DNA from 3 places in the Paenarthrobacter sp. MSM-2-10-13 genome. Region 1 is predicted to be linked to each of the others. Evidence: riboswitches for the same ligand, from Rfam matches in the RefSeq annotation. Region 1 holds a riboswitch; each other region holds the start of a gene.
The links. Region 1 has a riboswitch for S-adenosylmethionine ahead of HAV21_RS21190 (homoserine O-acetyltransferase). Riboswitches for the same ligand answer to the same signal wherever they lie in the genome.
Positions count from the first base shown of each region.

Region 1 (7,005 bases):
CGGGACTGGGCCGGGAAGTAGAGCCTGTCACTGTCCACTGCCGCCACGAAGAAATCCGCCGTGGCACCCGAAAGCGCCGCTTCCAACGATCCGCGCCCCCTGGTGACGTCGTGGGACATCAGTGCCTCGGTGATGGCGATGTAGCTGTTGGCGTCAAAGCGGCGGACCAGTTTGGTTCCTTGGTGGTCCAGGTAGCTTTCCACCTGATACCGACCCCGCTCGCCCAATGCTGCGGCGGCGAGCGGAGTCTCCTGGTGCTGGGCTTGCCGGCCAAAGCGGACGTCCAGCTCCAGTGCCGAGCGGTAGGTGATGTGGGCGATGCGCCGGGCCAAAGCCAAACCGTGCTCAGGCGCGGGGCCACCGTAGTAGTCGCCGTTGTTGAAATTCGGGTCCTGCCTGATGGCCAGGGTTTGTGCTTGGGCAAAAGCAATCTGCTCGGCCGTGCTGTAGGCGCCTACTGCGATGACTGCGCAGCGTTTGACCCGATGGGGGTATGTCACAGCCCACTCAAGGGCGCGTGCGCCGCCCATGGATCCGCCCAATACGGCGTGCCAGGCGTCGATTCCCAGGGTATCGGCGAGGCGCGACTCTGCCTCTGTGCTGTCGCGCAGGGTGACCAGCGGGAATCGCGAGCCCCACGGGCGTCCATCCGGGGCTTCGGATGATGGACCGGTGCTGCCGTAACAGCCGCCCACGATGTTGATGGAGATGACAAAGAACTTGTTGGTGTCGATGGTGGCACCCGGACCAACGAGTTGCTCCCACCATCCTTCCTCGTCCGTGGCTCCGCGGGCTACGTGCGTACTGCCGGTGAGTGCGTGCTGGATGAGCACCGCGTTGGAGGCATCCGCGTTCAGCTGCCCCCAGGTCTCATAGGCGAGTACGACGTCGGGGAGGAATCCGCCGGCTTCAAGTTCCAGTGGGCCTATGCCGGCGTACTTGACGGTTCCGTCTTCTTCTCCGGATTTTGGAAGGGCTGTAGCAGTAATGGTCATTCCTTTGACACCTTAACCTCGCGCTTGCCCGTCGCCTTGCGTGCGAACAGGCCAGGTCTTCACCCGGGGCACCCCACCGCGGAGGAGGGTTGCCGGCCAGCAAGCCGGGGCTGTGTGCTGGCACTCATGACCTAATACGAAGAGTCTAGGAAACACAGGGGGGTTCTGGCGAAGAATGTGACAACAGTGTGACGGTTAAAGGTCACTTCGTTCGCCTACGAGCACCCGCCACTGCCGCCCGGCGAATTTTCGTCGGCGCGGGCGGCAGTCGGTCTGGTGCGTTGAGCCGTGGGCGTCAGGCGCCCTTGGCAGCCCGGAATCCGGCTTCGAGGTCCGCGATGATGTCATCTACGTGCTCGATACCGACGGACAAGCGCACCAGGCCCGGGTTGACGCCGGCAACAAGCTGCTGCTCCGCGGTCAGCTGACTGTGCGTCGTCGACGCCGGGTGGATGACCAGCGAGCGGACGTCACCGATGTTGGCAACGTGCGAGTGCAGTTCCAGACCATCCACAAAACGCTTGCCCGCTTCCACGCCACCCTTGATGTTGAAGGCAACGATTGCCCCCGTCCCCTTGGGTCCGTACTTCCGGCCACGGTCATACCACGGGCTGGATGGCAGGCCCGCGTAGGCGACCGATTCGACGTCGTCGTGGCTTTCAAGCCACTCAGCCACCTTGGTGGCGTTCGCTACGTGACGCTCCACGCGCAGGCTCAAGGTCTCCAACCCCTGGGCAATGAGGAAGGCGTTGAACGGAGACACGGCCGAGCCGAGATCACGAAGCAACTGGACGCGGGCCTTGAGGATGTAGGAGAGGTTGGCACCCAGCGCACCGTCCTTGCCGAGGTCCCTGGCGTAAACCAGCCCGTTGTAGCTGGGGTCCGGGGTGTTGAAGCCGGGGAAGCGTTCCGGGTCCTTGCCGAAGTCGAAGTTGCCGGAGTCAACAATCACACCGGCAATTGCGGAACCGTGACCGCCCAGATACTTGGTTGCCGAGTGGACCACAATGTCGGCGCCCCACTCGATGGGACGAATGAGGTACGGCGTTGACAGGGTGTTGTCCACGATCAGGGGCACGCCGGCCTCGTGGGCGACGCGTGCGATGCCTTCGATGTCCAGCACGTCCTGCCGCGGGTTGGAGACAACCTCGCCGAAGAACAGCTTGGTGTTCGGCTGGACGGCGTCACGCCACTGCTCCAGGTTGTCCGGGTCCTCCACGAAGGTGACGGAGATGCCGAATTTCTTCAGAGTGTGTGCAAGCAAGTTGTAGGTGCCGCCGTACAGGCTGGGGCTCGCCACGATGTGGTCGCCGGCCTCAGCGATGTTCAGGATGGCGAACGTCTCCGCGGCTTGTCCTGAGCTAAGCAGGAGTGCTCCCAGGCCACCTTCCAGGCTCGCGATCCGCTGCTCCACGGCATCCTGCGTCGGGTTGCCGATCCGGGTGTAGATGGGTGCGAGCTCCGCCAGGGCGAAGCGGTTGGCGGCACTCTCGGCACTGGGGAATACGAAGGACGTGGTCTGGTAGATGGGAAGCGAGCGCGCTCCGGTGGCTGAGTCCGGCTCCTGGCCTGCGTGGATTTGGCGGGTTTCGAAAGACCATCCTTGGGGCATGGAGTTCTCCTGTTCGTGACGCATGGGTTTGGCAAGCAGTGTGGTGCAGCTGAACTGGGGCCAGTCTAGGAACTGTCCGGAAGTCAGAACAGCTTTATGACGCCGATGGAATCTTTCGGTCTCTTAGCGTCCTCGCATGACGCCCATAGCGAAAGTTACATACATCCCACCTTAGTTAGGCTTGACTTAGCTGAGACACTGATCACAAAGTGCCAAGATGAAGCCATGCGCATGGATCACGTCTCTTACGCCTGTGAACGAGATGGCCTTTTGGCCACTACCGAACGAATTTCCGCGGCATTGGGAGTGGACGCTGTCCGGGGCGGAGTGCACCCGCGCTTCGGTACCCGGAACATGATCATTCCCCTCGCGGATAACAAATACCTGGAAGTTGTGGAGGTCCTGGACCACCCTGCTTCCGACAAAGCACCCTTTGGCCAAGCCGTCCGTGCACGGTCGGCTGCCGGTGGAGGTTGGATGGGCTGGTGCGTCGCCGTTGATGACCTCGCCCCGTTCGAGGACCGCCTTGGCCGCTCCGCCGTTCCGGGCAACCGCAAGTTCCCTGACGGCCGCGAATTGGTGTGGCAGCAGATTGGTATCCTCGGCTTGATCGCCGATCCCCAGGTGCCGTACCTGCTCAAGTGGGAGGGCGACCCCTCACTTCACCCGTCCAGGATTTACGAGAGCGACGTCAAGATGTCCAGCCTCACCATTGCGGGCTCGGCTGAACGCGTCACCGAGTGGTTGGGCGAACCGGTGGAAAAGCCGCTTGAGGATGTCGCAGTCCAGTGGATGGCACCGCACGGCACCCCCGGCATCCTGGCTGTCACTTTCGAAACCGCTACCGGAGCCGTCACCATCTAAAGCAGTTCCTTCCAAACTTCGGCCGCCATCAGCGGGTGCCAATGACGTCACCCAGCGATGGCGGCCGAATACCTTTAACGTGCGCTCTAACCGAGGCCTATAGCCTTGCCGAACAGGCTGAAACCTACGAACGCTACGATGTCCAGCAATGCGTGGGCAATCACCAAGGGCATGACCCGCTTGGTCTTGGTATAGATCCACGCGAACACCAAACCCATGACCACGTTGCCGATGAAGGGCCCAAAACCCTGGTACAGGTGGTAGCTCCCCCGCAGGAGGGCACTGACCACAATGGCTACCGGCATGCTCCAGCCGAACTTGCCAAAACGGTCCATGAGGTAGCCCACCACGATCACTTCTTCCACGATCGCGTGGCGCATGGCCGAGAGGATCAGCACTGGCACCGTCCACCAATAGGCGTCCAGGCCGCTGGGCACAATCGCCGTGGTGATGCCCAGGGCGCGGCCGGCGGCGTACAGGCCAAGCGAGGGGATCCCAATCACAGCCGCCAGGCCAAGACCCTGAAGAAGGTCCTTGCCGGGGCGGGCAAAGTTGAAGCCGAGCCGTGCGAAGGCTGAGCCACCGCCGCCGTCCTTGTGTCCGGGTGCGTGGGTGGACAGGAAGTAGAACACCAAGGCCACCGGCACCAGAGCGAACACGATGTCCAGGAGTTGGTACGTGAGGTCAAAGTACTCGCGCGTGCTCTGGGATCGGTTCAGCGTTGATGTGGCGTCTGCCAACGGTGCCCGGGACATTTTGTCCAGCAGCTGCACTACGGAGTAAACGGCCGACTGGCCCAGGGACAAACCCAGCACAATAAGTACTTCGGCTCGCAGCCGTCGGCGGGAAGCAAGGAACATGTTCCTATCTTGCCCTTACTCCCTGCCACTTTGCCGGGAACAGCGCACCTTGCCGGACCTGGCACGGCAGCCACCCTATGCTTGGTGGGATGGGCGCCCCCGAGAGAATCTTCATGATCCGGCATGGACAGTCTGCCGCTAATGCCGACACCTCCATCTACAATCGTGTGCCGGACTACCGCATCCCACTGACGGACTTAGGCGTGGAGCAGGCGAGGATTGCCGGGGAACATTTGCGCCGAAAGCTCGATGGTGAGCAGGTCTGCGTCTACGTCTCCCCCTACCTGCGTGCCTATCAGACCCTTGAAGCCCTGAACCTCGGCTCCCTGGTGGAGAGGGTCATAGAGGAACCCAGGCTTCGCGAGCAGGACTGGGCAAACTTTCAAATCGCCGGGGAGATCGAGGACCAAAAGGAACTGCGCAACCTCTACGGCCACTTCTTCTACCGGTTCCGCGAGGGCGAATCCGGCTCGGATGTGTACGACCGGGTTTCATCCTTCATGGAGACGCTGTACCGGCACTGGCAGAAGCCTACGTACGCCCCCAACACGCTCCTGGTGACTCACGGGCTGACCATGCGCCTGTTCTGCATGCGATGGTTCCACTGGACCGTGGAATACTTCGAATCGCTCAACAACCCGGACAACGCCGAGTTACGTACCTTGATAAAGAACGACGACGACCAGTACAGCCTGGATATACCGTTCAGCCAGTGGGTGCCCAGGGAGATAGACGACTCGGTCCTGCATGCACCCAGGATGCGCTTCTAGCTTCTCCTTGCGGCCAAATATCAGCTGGCTGGCGCGACGATGACTTCCGTTCCCTTGGCTTCAAACGCCGCTTTGTTTTCGGCGCTGATGCCGGAGTCCGTGATGAGGTGCCTGAAATCGTAGCCCGCCATGGCGGCGAAGGAACGGCGGCCCACTTTTGAGGAGTCGGCCACCACGTAGGATTCTGTTGCCCTGCGTGCCATCACGGTGTTGACCATGGCTTCGCCTTCGTCCGTAATGGTGGGGCCGAGATCCGGGTCCACGCCGTTGACGCCAATGAACGCAATATCCAGGGCAACTTTTTGCATGATGACGTCCGTGTACGGACCCACCAGTTCATAGGAGCGCGGATTGAGGATCCCACCGGTGACCATGATTTTGATGTTCGGCCGGACAGCCAACTGTGAGGCGATGTTGATCGCATTGGTGACCACGGTAAGGGTGGGTGTGTGGGATGGCGCGTTGAGGTCTTCCCGTGTGGAGAGCACCTGAGCCAATGCCGTGTTGGTGGTACCGCCGCTGAGGCCAATGACTGCACCGGGACGGATCAACGCTGAAGCAGCCAAAGCAATCTCCTGCTTGGCCTCGGCGTGGTCGTCCCGGTTGTACCGGCCGGGAAGGTCGTAGGCGACGGACCCGGTGGTTGCACCGCCGCGGGTGCGGCTCAGCAGCCGCTGCTTGGCCAGGCTGTCAAGATCCCTACGGGCCGTGGCAGGTGACACGCCCAGGCGGGTCACGATGTCCTCGACTTCCACGTGGCCGGACTCGGCCAGGAGGTCGAGTATGGCAGTCAGCCGATCGGTGCGGGTCATGACAAGCCTTTCGCGGGTTCGGCGCTAATTCGCTTTGGCGAACAGCGTCAGCATACGTGCAGACTCCAGCACAAGGGCTTCACGGCCGGCCTTGATGTATTTCCGGGAATCCACCACTGCAGGATTGGCATCGAGATACTCACGGACGGCGCGGGTAAAGAACCCGTTCAAATGTGTGGATACGTTGATCTTAGTCATACCCGCGCGGATAGCGGCTATGAGCATGTCATCTGACACACCGGATGAGCCGTGGAGGACCAGTGGTTTTCCCACCGCTGTCTTCAGCCTGGTGATGAGGTGCAGATCCAGGGCGGCACTGCGTTCGGTCATGGCGTGGGATGAGCCAACCGCCACGGCCAGGGCGTCCACGCCTGTTGCCTCGACGAACGCCCGGGCTTCGTCGGGGTCTGTTCTGACACCGGGAGCGTGTGCTCCGTCTTTACCACCCACTTTTCCCAGCTCGGCCTCCACGTAAACACCGCGTTTGTGGGCGTAGGCGGCAACCCTTCGCGTGACTTCCACATTCGAACCGTAGGGCAGATGCGCGCCGTCGTACATGACGGAACCGAAACCGAGGTCCACAGCGGCCAGCGCAAGGTCTTCGGATTCTGCGTGGTCCAGGTGGAGGGCAACAGGGACAGCGGCTGAGCGGGCGATGGCCAGTGCTGCCGATGCGATGGGCTCAAGTCCGCCGTGGTACTTGGCGCAATTCTCGGAAATCTGCAGGATCAACGGCACGCCGGCCGCCTCAGCCCCTGCCACCAGGCCTTCGGCGGTTTCGATGTGAATGATGTTGAAGGCGCCCTGGCCCGCGCCAGCTGACGCGGCCCTGTCCATGAGTTCCCGTGTATTGACCAGGGTCACCGGGTCTCCTTCCATGTGACGATCAATTGCTCTTGAAGTTCCTGGTACCGCGGTGAGATTTCGCCTGCGGCGGGCATGAGAACGGCCGCGGCCGACCATGCGGTGGCACGGCGAAGAATGTCGCGGGGCTCGGTAACGCCTTCGGCGAGTGCGACGGCGGCAGCCGCCACACCGGCGTCGCCCGCCCCTGTGGGGTTGCCGCTGAGCGCTTCCGGCAGCCGTGCGCTC
Region 1 covers NZ_JAAOXO010000016.1:66,012-73,016, reverse strand. Annotated here, with positions in the region: gene HAV21_RS21190 (homoserine O-acetyltransferase) at 1-995, opposite strand, end outside; SAM riboswitch class IV at 1,011-1,127, opposite strand; gene HAV21_RS21185 (bifunctional o-acetylhomoserine/o-acetylserine sulfhydrylase) at 1,291-2,631, opposite strand; gene HAV21_RS21180 (VOC family protein) at 2,833-3,471, shown strand; gene HAV21_RS21175 (type II CAAX endopeptidase family protein) at 3,558-4,331, opposite strand; gene HAV21_RS21170 (histidine phosphatase family protein) at 4,421-5,101, shown strand; gene HAV21_RS21165 (DeoR/GlpR family DNA-binding transcription regulator) at 5,122-5,913, opposite strand; gene HAV21_RS21160 (class II fructose-bisphosphate aldolase) at 5,938-6,792, opposite strand; gene HAV21_RS21155 (hexose kinase) at 6,774-7,005, opposite strand, start outside.

Region 2 (7,005 bases), on a different contig from region 1:
GCGATGCGTTTCCTTGAACGGCATCTTGGTCCTGAACAGCGCGGGCAAAGGCGGCGATTCCCACAGGCACTGCAACTGTTCCCACGGCGGTAAGGTGCTGACCCACGATCCAGCCGCGCTGTCCGGCTGTGAGCATGCGCAGCCGCTCGGCGTTGTTGGGGGTGATGTAAACGCGTGAGACTGGAGAGATTCCTACGAACCACACCACCGTGCCGGCAACGATGACCGCTCCGGCACGGCGATAGGGATGGTTCTCGCTCATGGCAGCAAGGTTAGACCTGTTTGAGGGCCTTCTCCAGATCCAGGATGAGGTCGTTTACATCTTCAAGCCCTACGGACAGGCGGACAACACCATCCGAAAGCCCGATCGCCGCCCGCCCCTCCGGTCCCATGGCCCGGTGGGTGGTGGTGGCAGGGTGGGTGATGAGGGATTTGGAGTCGCCCAGGTTGTTGGAGATGTCAATGACGGAGAGACCGTCGAGCAAGGCGAAGGCAGCCTCTTTGGCTGATCGTCCGGCCGAAGGAGATAGCTCAAAGGTCAGGACGGTGCCGCCCGCCTTCATCTGCTTCGCCGCAAGTTCGTACTGCGGGTGAGACTTTAACAGCGGGTACTTAACCCAGCTGATGGCGGGTTGCTGCTCGAGCCACTCTGCGATCTTCAACGCGGATGCCGAGCTGTGGTTTACACGCAGTCCGATGGTCTCCAAGCCCTTGGTTAGCACCCAGGCGTTGAACGCGGATAGTGAAGGGCCGGTGTGCCGCATGAGTTGCTTGACCGGGCCGTCGATGAATTCTTTGGTGCCCAGGATCGCGCCGCCAAGGACGCGTCCCTGGCCGTCGATGTGCTTGGTGCCGGAGTAAACAATGACGTCCGCTCCCAGCTCACCGCAGCGTTGTAGCAGGGGCGTGGCAAAGACGTTGTCCACCACCACGGTGGCCCCGGCAGCATGCGCCAGTTCGCTGACCGCAGCGATGTCCACGATCTCCTGCATGGGGTTGGACGGAGATTCGAAGAAGACCGCGGTAGTGGGCTCGGAGAGGGCTTCGCGCCACTGCTCCAAGTCCGGGCCGTCTACGAAGACCGTGTGAACGCCCCACCGTGGCAGGATCTCATTGAGGATCACAAAGCAGGAACCGAACAGGGAACGGGCGGCAACCACGCGGTCACCGGCAGCCAGCAGGGCACCCAAGGCAGTGAAGACCGCGGACATACCTGACGCAGTCGCAAAGCAGGCTTCGGTTCCTTCGAGCAGGCGCAGCCGCTCCTGGAACGTTGCAACGGAAGGGTTGCCGTAGCGGGAGTATACGAAACGTTCGTCCTCACCGGTGAAGGCGCGCTCGGCGGCAGCAGCGGATTCGTAGACGAAACCGGAGTTCAGAAAAACGGGCTCGGACGTTTCCTGGAAGTTGGTACGGTCAAGGCCACCGCGAACAGCCTGGGTATCAGGGCTCCAACCGGCGGCATCGGGATTAAAAGTCACTTACTCAGTCCCCAGATTCGTCGGCAGGCCACGGTTCTTCCAACCGTTGACGGTGCGCTCACCATAGCGGTCCGGTTCACCTTCAAAGCCCTCCAAGACGTTGTAGGCAGTGAAACCGGCTTGCGTGGCGGCGATGGCTGCGGAGATGGAGCGCTGACCGGAGCGGCACAGGAACACCAACTCAACGCCGTGGTCCTCGGGTGCCTGCTGACGCAAGTCCTCGATGAAGCGGGAGTTGGGGATGCCGCCGGCGAGGTTCCACTGGATGAAAAGGGGATCGTTTTCCGTGGCTTTGGTGTCGGGGATACCGATGTGGGCCCACTCGCCCTCGGTGCGGACGTCCACCAGGATGGCACCTTCTTCGAGTTTGGCCCACGCATCCTGCGGGGTCAGGTCACCTGCGTAGCTCATGCGTGTCCCTCGAATGCTGCTTCGTCGTCGTCGCTCTCAAGCTGGTCAACGGCACTGGCAACGGCGGCATCGGCATTGGCGATCGCGGCGGGCAGCACCACTGCTTGGGCAACAATGACGTCCGTGCCGTTGAACGTGGCAGCCGGGCTGCCATGGAGCACATAGCCCTCGGCGAGGGCGGTGTGGATCCGCTCGCAGAAATCACGGGTGTCCGGGCCAGTAATCAGGCGATAGGAAAGTTTTTCTTCAGTGGGTTCAGGCATAGCTGGTGCTCCTCAGTCACGCTTGCAGTTCGAGTTGTCGATACGCCGAGTAGTCACCTGAGGCACCCCGCCGGAGAGAGGGTTGCCGACCAGCAAGTCAGGGCTTCGCGCTGGTACTCATTACTCAAGAAAAACGTAACATCCACGGGCCTTGGGCTGCACTTGCGGGCTGGTGTCCGGCCGTCATGTTGCGTAATCGGCGGTGCTTCCCTTATGCGTTTTTCAGTGCGCGCACGGCTGCGCCCACAGTGGGGAAGAAGTGCTCGGGCGTAAAACGGGCTGCAGTGCCCAAGCGGAGTAGTTTGTCTTTGACAGGCCCCTTCAGTTCGGCGAACACTAAATCCACGCCTTTGCGGGCCAGCCATTCGTCCAATGTGACCAGGTCATCCAGCGCCGTAGTGTCGATCCCGGTGATGGGCTCCGCGGCGAGGATGACATGGGTAACCGGGTCCGCGGTCTCCTCCGGGGCTTCGTCCAGTTGCTCCCGGACAAAGGCAGTCAGGACCTGCCCATTACCGAAGAACAGGGGCGCATCAAAGCGGAGGATGAGGAGTCCGGGGATGCGCTCACCTTCGGGGTGCCGCTCCAGATCGTGATAGCCAGGGAGCCCTTCTTCGGCGCCGAGTTCTGTCCGGTACGGATCCCAGGCCCGCCGAACAAAGTCCAGAAGTGCCAAGGCTATGGCTACGACGATTCCCTGCAGTACCCCAACGGTGAGAACGCCCAGGAACGCAGCCAGCATGACCACGGATTCGCTTCGGCTCAGGCTGAAGAGCCGCCTAACACCGGCGGGGTCGGCCAAGGCAATTGCCGCAGCGATGACGACGGCCGCCAGGGTGGCCGAAGGCAGGTACCCGGTCACTCCGGGAGCCAGCAGCATGAAAGCCAGAACCAGCCCCGCACCAACCACCCCGGTCATCTGGGATTTGGCACCAGCATCCACGGCCACCGGGGTCCTGGATGCACTGCCGGAGATGGGGAATCCGCCCAACAACCCTGTGGCTGCGTTGGCTGCCCCCAACGCCGCCATCTCCCGGTTGCCCGAGACTCTCTTTCCTTCCTTCGCTGCCAATGTCTGGGACAGGACGCCAGTGTCCGCGAAAGCCATGAGGGCAATACCGGCCGCAGCGGGAAGCAGCATCAGAGCGTCAGCCCAGCCAATGCCGCCGAGCGCGGGCATCGGCAGCCCCTGCGGCAAAACCCCGGTGACCTTGACGTCGTCGTTCAGGCCCCAAACAGCCGTTGCAATGCAGGAGCCGACCACCGCCAGCAGGACGCCAGGTACCTTCCACTTCAGCAGCCGCGGGATCCAAATGAGGGCCAGGGAACCGACGCCTAGCAGCAGCGCGGTGACATTGACCCCGCCGCCCAGCAACCCGGTGGTGACCTTCGCGAGCTTTTGCCAGATGTCGCCGTCGGCCTCTATCCCCAGGAACGCCGGAAGCTGCGATAACGCCACCAGCAAGGCGATTCCGTTCAGGTATCCGAGCCTAATGGGTTTGGACAGCAGCCCGGTGATGGCACCGAGATTCAGTGCGGAGCCCGCGAGCATGATCACCCCGATCAACACAGCCAACAGCCCGGCGAGTGCCACCGATCTCTCACTACTGCCGGCCGCAAGCGGAACAATAGCTGCGGCAATCATGGGGGCAAGGGATGAATCGGGTCCCAGGACCAAAATGCGCGAAGGCCCCACCACGGCGTAAACCAGCAACGGAATCACCGTGGCGTAGAGCCCTGTGACGGGTGGCAAACCGGCCGCCTGCGCGTAGGCCATGCCCGCAGGCACCAGCAGGGCAAAGAGCGCAGCACCCGCCACGGCGTCGTGCCGCAGCCATTCACGTTTGTACCCCTTGAGTGCCCAGACGCCCCAAAGGCGGTCCTTGGCGGAAGTGCGGGTGGCTGAACTCATACAGCGATCATTCCGGACGCATGGTGTTTGCGGAACAAGGCGAACGCCGTATGTGGAAATCCATACCGTCATGGGCGGGGCCCAAATGTGACGTCCCGGGAGCATAATTGACCCAGTACGACCCCCTGTAACTTCGCATGAAATCAGGTCGCGGTGAACGGACAAAGCAGTTCTACACTCAAGCCCATGCTGCACTTTGGATGGTTCGTGGGCCACGGTTTCGGTGTCCAGGGTTGGGGGACTCCCGGCTATGGCCTGGGCTACGACTGGAAGAAGCCCGCCCTCTATCAGGAGGCCGTCCGTGCGTTTGAGCGATCCGGCTTGGACCTGTTCATCATTGAAGATTCCCTCACCGTTCCGGACACCTATGGGGGTACGGCCGAGGTTTCCTTGGCCCACGCCTCGTTTGCACCTAAGCACGATCCCCTTGCCTTGGTCCCGTACCTTCTCTCCGTCACGGAGCACCTAGGAATCGTGCCCACGGTCAGCGCTTCCTTCTACCCGCCCTTCACCGCCGCCAGGCTCCTGGCCACGCTGCAACACTTTTCAGAAGGACAGCTCGGCTGGAACGTCGTCACCTCCGGCAGCGACCTCGCCGCACAGAACTATGGGCTGGACCAGCAGATTGAACACGATCTCCGCTATGAGAAAGCGGAGGAGTTCGTGGACGTCGTCAGGCGCCTTTGGCGGAGTTGGGAACCTGGGGCCGTGCTTGAGGATGTTGAAGCCGGGGTGTTCGCGGACCATAACAAAGTGCACCCCATCAACCACCAAGGAGACTTTTTCAAGGTCAGAGGCCCGTTGAACACGGCGCCCCTGCCTGAGGAACCTGTGTTGGTTCAGGCTGGTGCCTCGCCCCGGGGCAAGGCATTCGCAGGCGGCCATGCCGACGTCGCCATTGCCCTCGCTCGTGGGGTTGACGGGATGAAGTCCTACCGTGACTCGATCCGCGCGGAAGCTGCGAAGGCCGGCCGAAATCCCGACGACGTCAAGGTACTTTTCGTCCTGAAGCCCACCGTTGTTGGTTCTACAGCCGAGGCACAGGAGCTGCGGGCGCAGCGGCGTGAACTCACCCAGAGAGACATCGACAGCCAGCTCAACTCGATCTCCTACCTCTCCGTCATCGACTTCAAGCAGTTCGACCTCGACGCTCCGTTGCCCGAGCTGAGCACCAACAGTAACCAAGGCACACTGGAACACTTCGCCAAGGCTGCCCCTCCAGGTTCCACCCTTCGCCAGATCCTCCAGGCACGCAGCGGCGGAGCAGGCGACTCGATCATCGGCACGGTTGGCGAAATCGCTGACTACCTGGAGGAAACAGGCTCCGCCGTGGAGGGCGATGGGTTCCTGTTCTCCGGCTTCGTGGACCCGGTAACAGTGCACAGCGTGCTGGACAAGCTGACGCCGGAACTGAGGCGTCGCGGGCTGTTGAGGAAGAGTTACGGCAACGGCGGGTTTCGGCAAAACCTCCTGGACTTCTAATGGTGCCGGGGAAGCCGCAGACACTGGTGATCGGATCGTCTCCGGTGCTAGTTGCGGACGTGGCCCGGGCGGCGGCAGACCCGAGGTTCCATGTGAAACTCAACCAAGATGCGTTGTCTTTGCTCGGCCGCTCGCGGGAAATCGTGGAGTATACCGCCGCCTCCGGCGAACGGGTCTACGGACTGAATACCTTGCTCGGTTCCGGCCGGGATACCGCTGTGGAGGAGAAGTCGCTCCTTTCGTACCAGATCCAGGTGGTCAGGTATCACAACAGCGGGGTTGGCTCATATCTGGACCGCGCTGCATCCAGATCCGTGATCCTGGCCCGGCTCATCGGTTTCAGCAGAGGCGGTTCCGGCGTACGCCCTGGAACCGCCGAGTTCTATGCCGAAATGCTCAACCGCGGGGTCTTTCCCGCCATCCCGCGTGAGGGCTCGGTGGGTTCATCGGACCTGACCCAGCTTGCCGCCGTCGCCGCCGTTGCCATCGGAGAAGGTGAAGCGTTCAACGCGGACGGCGCACTGGTCCCCGGCGCCAAAGCGCTTGCCGACGCCGGTCTCCAACCCCTTGTCCTCGCCCCGGGGGAGGCCCTCGCCTTGGTAAGTGCCAACGCGTATTCGGTGGGTGTTGGAACCCTCGCATTGCTGCGGCTGCAGCAGCTGGCCGAGCTGGCCGACGTCGCGCTTTCCCTCTCGCTGGAGACGATCGCAAGGTACGACGGCGGCGGGAACCTCAGCCCCTTTTCGCCGGCGATCCAGGCGGCCAAGGCGGTGGACGGGCAGCGGGACTCTGCTGCTGCTGTGCGTCGCCTGCTGAGCGGTGGGTGGCTGGAGGATGTTCGGCCGGAGGTGTCGGTGCAGGACGCGTTGTCGTTCCGGGCCGCACCGCAGACGCACGGAGCCTTTCGAACCCTCGCGGCGCAGCTCGATGCTGCCCTGGACGTGGAGCTGAACGGCCGTGGCGATAATCCGCTGGTCGATGTCGAATCCGGGCGCATGATCTCCGGCGGAAACTTCCAGCCGATGCAGCTGGCCCTCGCCTTCGAGGGTTTGCGGCTGGCCTTGGCGCACGTAGGGATTTCCTGTGAGCGGCGCATCGCAAAGTTGTATCCGCCGCAACGGGCCATCAGGGCGCGCCATTTGCAGGCTGCAGCATCCGGGGAAGGCCTGGCCCAAGAGGAACTTCCCGGGTTGCTCTGGTACTCGGCGGCGGGACTGCTGGCCGAGCTCAAGGCCCTGGCCGCTCCGGCGACGCTCGGCGCACCAACCCTCTCGGCCGACGTCGAAGACCATTCAACGCTTGCCCCGCTCGCGTTGCAGCAACTGGAAAAATCGTTGGACGCAGCGGAGAAGCTCTTGGTGATCGAAGCGCTGACGGCGTCGTACCTGCTGCTCGAAGCGGGAGCCGCGCAACCGCTCGGGAAGGGGACCGGCGCCGTCGTGGGTCGCTTGGCTGA
Region 2 covers NZ_JAAOXO010000007.1:97,196-104,200, forward strand. Annotated here, with positions in the region: gene HAV21_RS14455 (hypothetical protein) at 1-262, opposite strand, end outside; gene HAV21_RS14460 (O-succinylhomoserine sulfhydrylase) at 273-1,481, opposite strand; gene HAV21_RS14465 (rhodanese-like domain-containing protein) at 1,482-1,892, opposite strand; gene HAV21_RS14470 (DUF1737 domain-containing protein) at 1,889-2,155, opposite strand; SAM riboswitch class IV at 2,169-2,280, opposite strand; gene HAV21_RS14475 (SulP family inorganic anion transporter) at 2,367-4,067, opposite strand; gene HAV21_RS14480 (NtaA/DmoA family FMN-dependent monooxygenase) at 4,221-5,549, shown strand; gene HAV21_RS14485 (aromatic amino acid ammonia-lyase) at 5,549-7,005, shown strand, end outside.
Region 2: linked by a shared signal. The riboswitch ahead of HAV21_RS14470 (DUF1737 domain-containing protein) and the one ahead of HAV21_RS21190 (homoserine O-acetyltransferase) in region 1 are both predicted to bind S-adenosylmethionine.

Region 3 (7,005 bases), on a different contig from region 1:
GCCACGACGTCAAAAACCATGCCGGAATTCCCACAGATGTGGGCGGCCATGTTGCAGCAAACAGATGACAGCGACGATCTTGATGAGGCCAGTAACTGACCATGGGCCGTGACGCACGTTCCTGGGACGAATCCGACGTCCGGATCCGTCCCAGCAAAAAAGGATCCAGGCCGCGCACCAAGGACCGCCCCAGCCACGATGACGCCGTGATAGGCAGGATCATCACTGTGGACCGCGGGCGCTACCGGGCAATTGTTGGCGAAGATTCCGCCAACGAGCGGATCGTGATTGCAGCCCGCGCCCGTGAGCTGCGGCGAAATCCCGTTGTCCCAGGGGACTTCGTCGCGCTGGTAGGTGACGTCTCCGGGTCCCCCGACACTTTGGCGCGGCTTGTCCGGGTGGAAGAGCGGAAGACACTTCTTCGCCGCAGCGCTGACGATACCGACCCCATAGAACGGGTAGTTGTAGCCAACGCCGATCAGCTTGTTGTGGTTGTTGCGGCGGCCAACCCGGAACCACGCACCGGGTTTATTGATCGTGCCCTGGTTGCGGCATACGACGCCGGCATCGAGCCGTTGCTGCTGATCACCAAGGCGGACGTCAAGGATCCGGCGGAGCTCCTTGCCAATTACCTGAGCTTGGACTTTCCCGTGATCATCAGCCGTACCGCTGACTCCGAGGCCGGCGGCATTGATGCCCGCTCGGATGATGGACTCTCAGCCCGGCTGGACAAGGACGCCGTATCCCAGCTCCGCTCACATCTAGGTGGCAAAGTCACCGTCATGCTGGGCCACTCGGGTGTCGGCAAATCCACCATGGTTAACGCACTGACAGGGGCGGAGCGCGCCACGGGCGGCGTCAATGCGGTGACGGGCCGTGGCCGGCACACCTCATCCTCGGCCTTGGCGCTGAAGCTGGACGACGCCCCGTCCGGCAGCTGGATTATCGATACGCCCGGCATCCGTTCCTTCGGCCTGGCTCATGTGGACCCGGACCGGATCCTCCATTCGTTCCCGGACCTTGAGCCCGGCACGGAAACCTGCGACCGCGGCTGCAAGCACAGTGCAACCGCCACCAATTGCGGGCTGGATGCATGGGTGAACGATGGCCACGCAGGACCATCAGGAGTAGCACGGTTGGCCTCCCTGCGCCGCCTGTTGGGTGCAGACCCAAGACTCGAGGCGAAAGAGACCAAGGAACTGGGCACCGTCAACTGATCGTTACCGGCTTCACGTCCCCAATGAGGCGAACGATTCAGGATAGTTTGGTGGCATGACCCATCCCGTTTCCACGTACAACGATGACCTGCGCCTGGCCCACGTCCTCGCTGATTCAGTCGACGCCCAGACCATGGATCGCTTCAAGGCACTGGACCTCAAGATCGAAACCAAGCCCGACCTCACGCCGGTCACTGATGCTGACAAGGCCGCTGAGGAAGCTATCCGCGGCCAGCTGTCCCGCTCGCGCCCACGTGATGCGGTCCTGGGCGAGGAGTTCGGCAGCAGCGGCCACGGCTCGCGCCGTTGGATCATCGACCCCATCGACGGAACCAAGAACTTCGTCCGGGGTGTTCCGGTGTGGGCAACGTTGATTGCCCTCGTGGACGACGGCGAACCTGTGGTGGGCGTTGTGAGCGCCCCGGCATTGGGGAAACGCTGGTGGGCCGCCAAGGACATGGGCGCCTACATGGGCCGGTCCCTCGCCTCGGCCACGCGCCTCAAAGTTTCCAACGTCTCCAGTTTGGCGGACGCCTCCATGTCCTACTCCAGCCTCTCGGGCTGGAAGGAACGCGGCAATCTTGACGAATTCCTGGACCTCACCGAAGATGTTTGGCGCACGCGCGCCTATGGTGACTTCTGGTCGTACTGTCTCGTGGCCGAGGGCGCAGTGGACATCGCCTGCGAGCCTGAGCTGAACCTTTATGACATGGCAGCACTCGTCCCCATCGTCACTGAGGCCGGTGGCCGTTTCACCTCCCTGGAAGGCGAAGACGGTCCCTTCGGCGGCAATGCGCTGGCCACCAACTCGATCCTTCACTCAGAAGTCCTCAAGCGGCTCAACCCCGGCTTGGACGATCTTTTCTAGTCCTCCTGCAAACCAGCAGGAACGGAATATTCGACGGCGGCAGCCCCCTTTTGGGGGTCTCCGCCGTTTTTTATTCGACAAAACGCGCATTTTGACTCCGACGTAATAAAGGGCTTAACAATCGGCAGCGGCTTTGGAAGGGCCCCCGGACGTGCTTTAGCCTTTTTACAGGTCACGAGTGCCAGCGCTAAACCCCGGTTTGCTGGCCGGCAACCCTCCATTCGCGGTGGGGTGCCCCGGGTGACGACCCGGCCGGTCCGGAACGGATGCGGCAAGCGCGGATTCCCTGTGGGGGGTCCCTCTTGAGTGAGGTCCTATGAGCACTGTCACGTTCGACTCAAACATCATTCCGTCCTTCGCCGCAGAAACCACAGCAGAGACAGCCGCCGCTGCACGGCCGCTGGCAGCTGTTACCGGCGCCGAGTTGCAAGCGCCCCTGATTCAGGGCGGACACGTTCGCTACGCAAACCTCGACTACGGGGCATCGGCTCCGGCGTTGACCATCGTCTCGGCGTACCTCAACGAAGTCCTTCCCTACTATGCGAGTGTCCACCGCGGCGCGGGCTACGCCTCCCAGATCAGCACCTCGGTGTACGAAAATTCACGGAACATCGTCCGCGAATTCGTTGGCGGGCGGGCAGATGATTCTGTCATCTTCACCCGGAACACCACGGACTCCTTGAACCTGCTGGCCGGCTGCCTTCCGCTGATTGACGGCAAGCCCGCAGGTGAGGTCCTGTACCTGGATATCGAACACCACGCCAACCTGCTTCCGTGGCAGGGTGTCCCGCACCGCAGCGTCGTAGCGGCACCAACCTTGGCCGAGACCCTGGACAAACTCCGCGGGGAGCTGGCTCAAGGCGGTGTCAGCCTGCTTGCGGTGACCGGAGCCTCCAACGTCACCGGTGAGATCCTACCCATCGCAGAGCTTGCTTCCCTGGCCCACCAGTACGGTGCACGGATTGTGGTGGATGCCGCCCAACTCGCACCGCACCGTCGGATCAACATCACCGAGGCAGACGTGGACTACGTGGTCTTCTCCGGACACAAGCTCTACGCCCCCTTCGGTGCCGGCGTTGTGGTGGGCCGTCCCGACTGGCTCGACGCCGGCACTCCGCACCTGGCCGGTGGCGGCGCGGTCCGTGAAGCCCGATTGGACTCCGTTAGCTGGGCGGCAGGCCCTGCGCGACACGAGGGCGGCTCGCCGAATGTTCTGGGTGCCGCAACCCTCGCCCGTGCCACCCAGGTGCTGGCCGGGTTGGACCAGGACGAGTGGCACGCCCATGAAACCGCCATCCGCTCCTACTTGGTGGAAGGCCTGGAAGCCATCGACGGCGTGACCGTGCACAAGATCTTCACAGACTCCTTGGACACCATCGGTGTGGTCAATTTCTCCGTCGAAGGATTCGACGCCGGATTGGTGGCCGCCTACCTGGCAGCAGAGCACGGCGTGGGCCTGCGGGACGGCCGCTTCTGCGCCCACCCGCTCCTCAAGCGCCTGGGGCTCCCGTCTGGCTCTCTGCGTGCCAGCTTCGGCGTCGGCTCCCGGTTGGAGGACGCTTCCAGGCTGCTCGCAGGCATCCAAGGGCTCAAGCGCGACGGATTGGGTTGGGACTACGTGGTGGACGAGGGCCGATGGGTTCCCGCCAATGACCACCGCACCTACCCCGAATGGGCGCCCAACACTCCGGGCACTGCGGGAGCAGCTCCCTGCACAGTCGACTAGAAAACACACAGTCGACTAGAAACACTGTGGACCAGGCACACTGTGGACCAGGCGTAACGGCCGCTGAGGTAAATTCGTAGGGTACCCACTGGCCATCCTGTGAAGGAGTTCTGCGTGTCCCTGCGTCCCCCGGGCGCCGCAAACGGTGCGGCCGGCATTCCCGGACCCGCTGGACCGCGAGGTCCCAAGCTCCACGCTGCCCGTCGGCGCGAACTCGGCCAGAGCTTCCAGGACGGCGGAGAACACTATGACCGTGTGCGTCCTGGCTACCCACGGGACTCCCTGGATTGGCTCGTTCCTCCCGGGGCAAGGTCGGCGGCCGACCTCGGCGCAGGCACAGGAAAATTCACGGCACTCCTTATCCAGCGCGGACTGGCGGTCACCGCCGTCGATCCTTCCACGGACATGCTGGAGCAACTGCGAAAAAGCTACCCCCTCGTCAACGCGCTGGAGGGAACGGCAGAGGCAACTGGACTGACGGACTCAGCATTCGACGTCGTCAGCGTTGCCCAAGCCTGGCACTGGTGTGAGCCCATGGCAGCGAGCACCGAGATCTCCCGGATCCTGCGTCCCGACGGAGTCCTGGGGCTGATCTGGAATCAGTTGGACACGTCCATTCCCTGGGTACACCGCCTTTCCCGCATCATGCATGCAGGCGATGTCCACAAGCCCGGCTTCCGGCCAGTCATTGGCCCGGAGTTTGGTGGTTTGGAAAGCCACCTGACCCAGTGGGAGGATGCCCTGACTCCTGAGGACATCATGGAACTCACCAAATCCCGCAGCTACTATCTCCGAGCCAACGACGCCACCCGGGCTAAGGTCATGCACAACCTGGAGTGGTACCTCCATGACCACCTCGGTCATGCCCCAGGTGAAACCATCGGGTTGCCCTACATGACGCAAACCTGGCGGGCGTTCAAGATTCAGGGTCCGGCGCCACGGTAGGCTTGGGGTGTGAAGACCAGTACGCCCTCCTCCTCGATTGAGGACTACGTCAAGGTCATCTACTCCTACACGGAGTGGCAGGACAAGCCGATTACGTCATCCCAGCTCGCCCTGCGCCTCGGGGTGGCAAATTCCTCAGTGTCGGAGATGGTGCGCAAACTCAAGGACCAGGGTTTGGTTGATCACCAGCCCTATAGCGCTATCAGGCTGACCCCTGAAGGCATGCGGCTCGCCCTCTCCATGGTGCGCCGGCACCGGCTCATTGAGACGTACCTTGTTGAGGAACTCGGATACAGCTGGGACGAAGTCCACGACGAAGCCGAGATGTTGGAACATGCGGTGTCCGATACCTTCATCGAACGCATGTCCGCCAAGCTTGGCCATCCTGTCCGGGACCCGCACGGGGACCCGATACCTTCGGCCGATGGATCGGTTGAGCTGCCGCACGCCTACCGAATGATCGAGTTGGATCAGGGCCACTCGGGTCGCATCACACGAATCAGCGACGAAAATCCGGACCTCCTGCGCTACCTTGCCTCGGAGGAGATCTCCCTGGACGCACCGGTGGAAGTGGTGGGGCGTAAACCCTTTGGCGGAGCTTTGGTAGTGCGCATCGGCAGCGGCTCCCGTGGCCGGGAATTCGATCTCGCGGATGAAATCACGTCAGCTCTGTGGGTCCAGAGCTCCGAGACGCACGAAGGCTGCGTTCTTCCCGCCCGCTGAGTCCGTTCGCGCCTGAGCCCGTTCGCGTCTGAGCCCGTGCGCGCCCGAGGTCAGTTGACCTGCCCGCCCGGCCCGCCGTCGTCGGACGCTGTACCAGGTTCGCTGACAGCGGCAGTTGCGGCGTCCTGGACAGGGTTCCGGATTCCGACGGCGGAAACCACCGCCCCGAACAGGAACAGGCCCGCCGTCACCAGCAAAGCGTTATACAGGCCTTCCCGGGTAAAGGCCGGCCCCACAATGACCCCGGCGAAAGCGATGGAGATCAGACCCGCAATACGCGCCACGGCGTTGTTCACCGCCGACCCAATCCCAGCCTCCTCAGACGGGACGGCGCCAAGGATTGCAGCCGTCAGCGGCGCCACCAAGGTAGCCAGCCCGAGACCAAAGACCACCTGGCCCGGCAGCACCTGCGTCCAGTAGTTGAGGGGGTCCTGAATAGTCAACGACATCAGGAAACCCCCACCACACAGAATCGGTCCGATCGTCATGAACCATCGTGGGCCGTACTTACCGGCAAGCCCACCAAAGTAGGACGCACCCAGCATCAGGATGACCGTCCCTGGCAGCAGCGCCAAGCCCGCCACAGTGGCTCCCATCCCACCCACCTGCTGCAGGTAAATGCCCAGCACAAAGAAACCCAGGGAGATCGCGGCGTAAATGGCCAAGGTAGCGAGGTTACCCCAGGCAAAGTTGCCGATAGTGAAGAGCCTCAGAGGCAACATGGGCTGAGCAGTCCGGGCCTCGTGGAGGAGGAACAAAACCATTGCCGCAATGCCCACCATAAGCGGGATCCACACTTGCGGGCTCCCCCACCCCATCCTCCCCTGTTCGATGAACGCATACACCGGCCCACCCAAGCCGACCATGGCCAGGAATGCTCCCAAGTAGTCGATGCTCTTGCTCTTGTCCCTTGCGGCGTCGGATGCGCGCAAACCCGCAAGCAAAGGCCAGATGGCAACGGCCGGGATGACATTGATGAAGAAGATGACCCGCCAGGACAAAAGGTCCACGGCCATTCCGCCGATCAGCGGACCCACAATGGCCGCGGCACTGGTCCACCCGGACCACTGCCCAATGGCCTTCGACTGCGCCGGGCCGGAGAACGACGAGATGATCATGGCAAGCGAACTCGGAACCAGGAGTGCGCCGGCGATCCCCTGCAACGCACGGGACACCACCAGCACTTCACCGGTCCATGCCAGACCACACATCACAGAGGTGACCGCGAAACCAGCAAGGCCCCATTCGAGAATCCTTGCCCTGCCGAAATGGTCGGACAGTGAGCCGGCAACCAGGATCAACGCCCCCAGGGTGAGCAGGTAAGCGTCCACCACCCATTGCTGGATGACCAGCCCACCACCCAGTTCACGCCCGATGGCCGGGAGTGCGAGATTCACCACAAATCCATCAAGGATGGCGATGAACGAAGCCACAATTGCCACCACAAGTACGCGCTTTTGGAGCGGAGTTCTCGGCAGGAGGGCCGCTGCGTCAGTCATGTGCACAGCCTACGCCGGGGAAGTCCC
Region 3 covers NZ_JAAOXO010000001.1:475,685-482,689, reverse strand. Annotated here, with positions in the region: gene aroA (3-phosphoshikimate 1-carboxyvinyltransferase) at 1-99, shown strand, start outside; gene HAV21_RS02265 (ribosome small subunit-dependent GTPase A) at 102-1,217, shown strand; gene hisN (histidinol-phosphatase) at 1,273-2,085, shown strand; SAM riboswitch class IV at 2,256-2,369, shown strand; gene HAV21_RS02255 (aminotransferase class V-fold PLP-dependent enzyme) at 2,402-3,811, shown strand; gene HAV21_RS02250 (class I SAM-dependent methyltransferase) at 3,932-4,756, shown strand; gene HAV21_RS02245 (metal-dependent transcriptional regulator) at 4,766-5,479, shown strand; gene HAV21_RS02240 (MFS transporter) at 5,530-6,978, opposite strand.
Region 3: linked by a shared signal. The riboswitch ahead of HAV21_RS02255 (aminotransferase class V-fold PLP-dependent enzyme) and the one ahead of HAV21_RS21190 (homoserine O-acetyltransferase) in region 1 are both predicted to bind S-adenosylmethionine.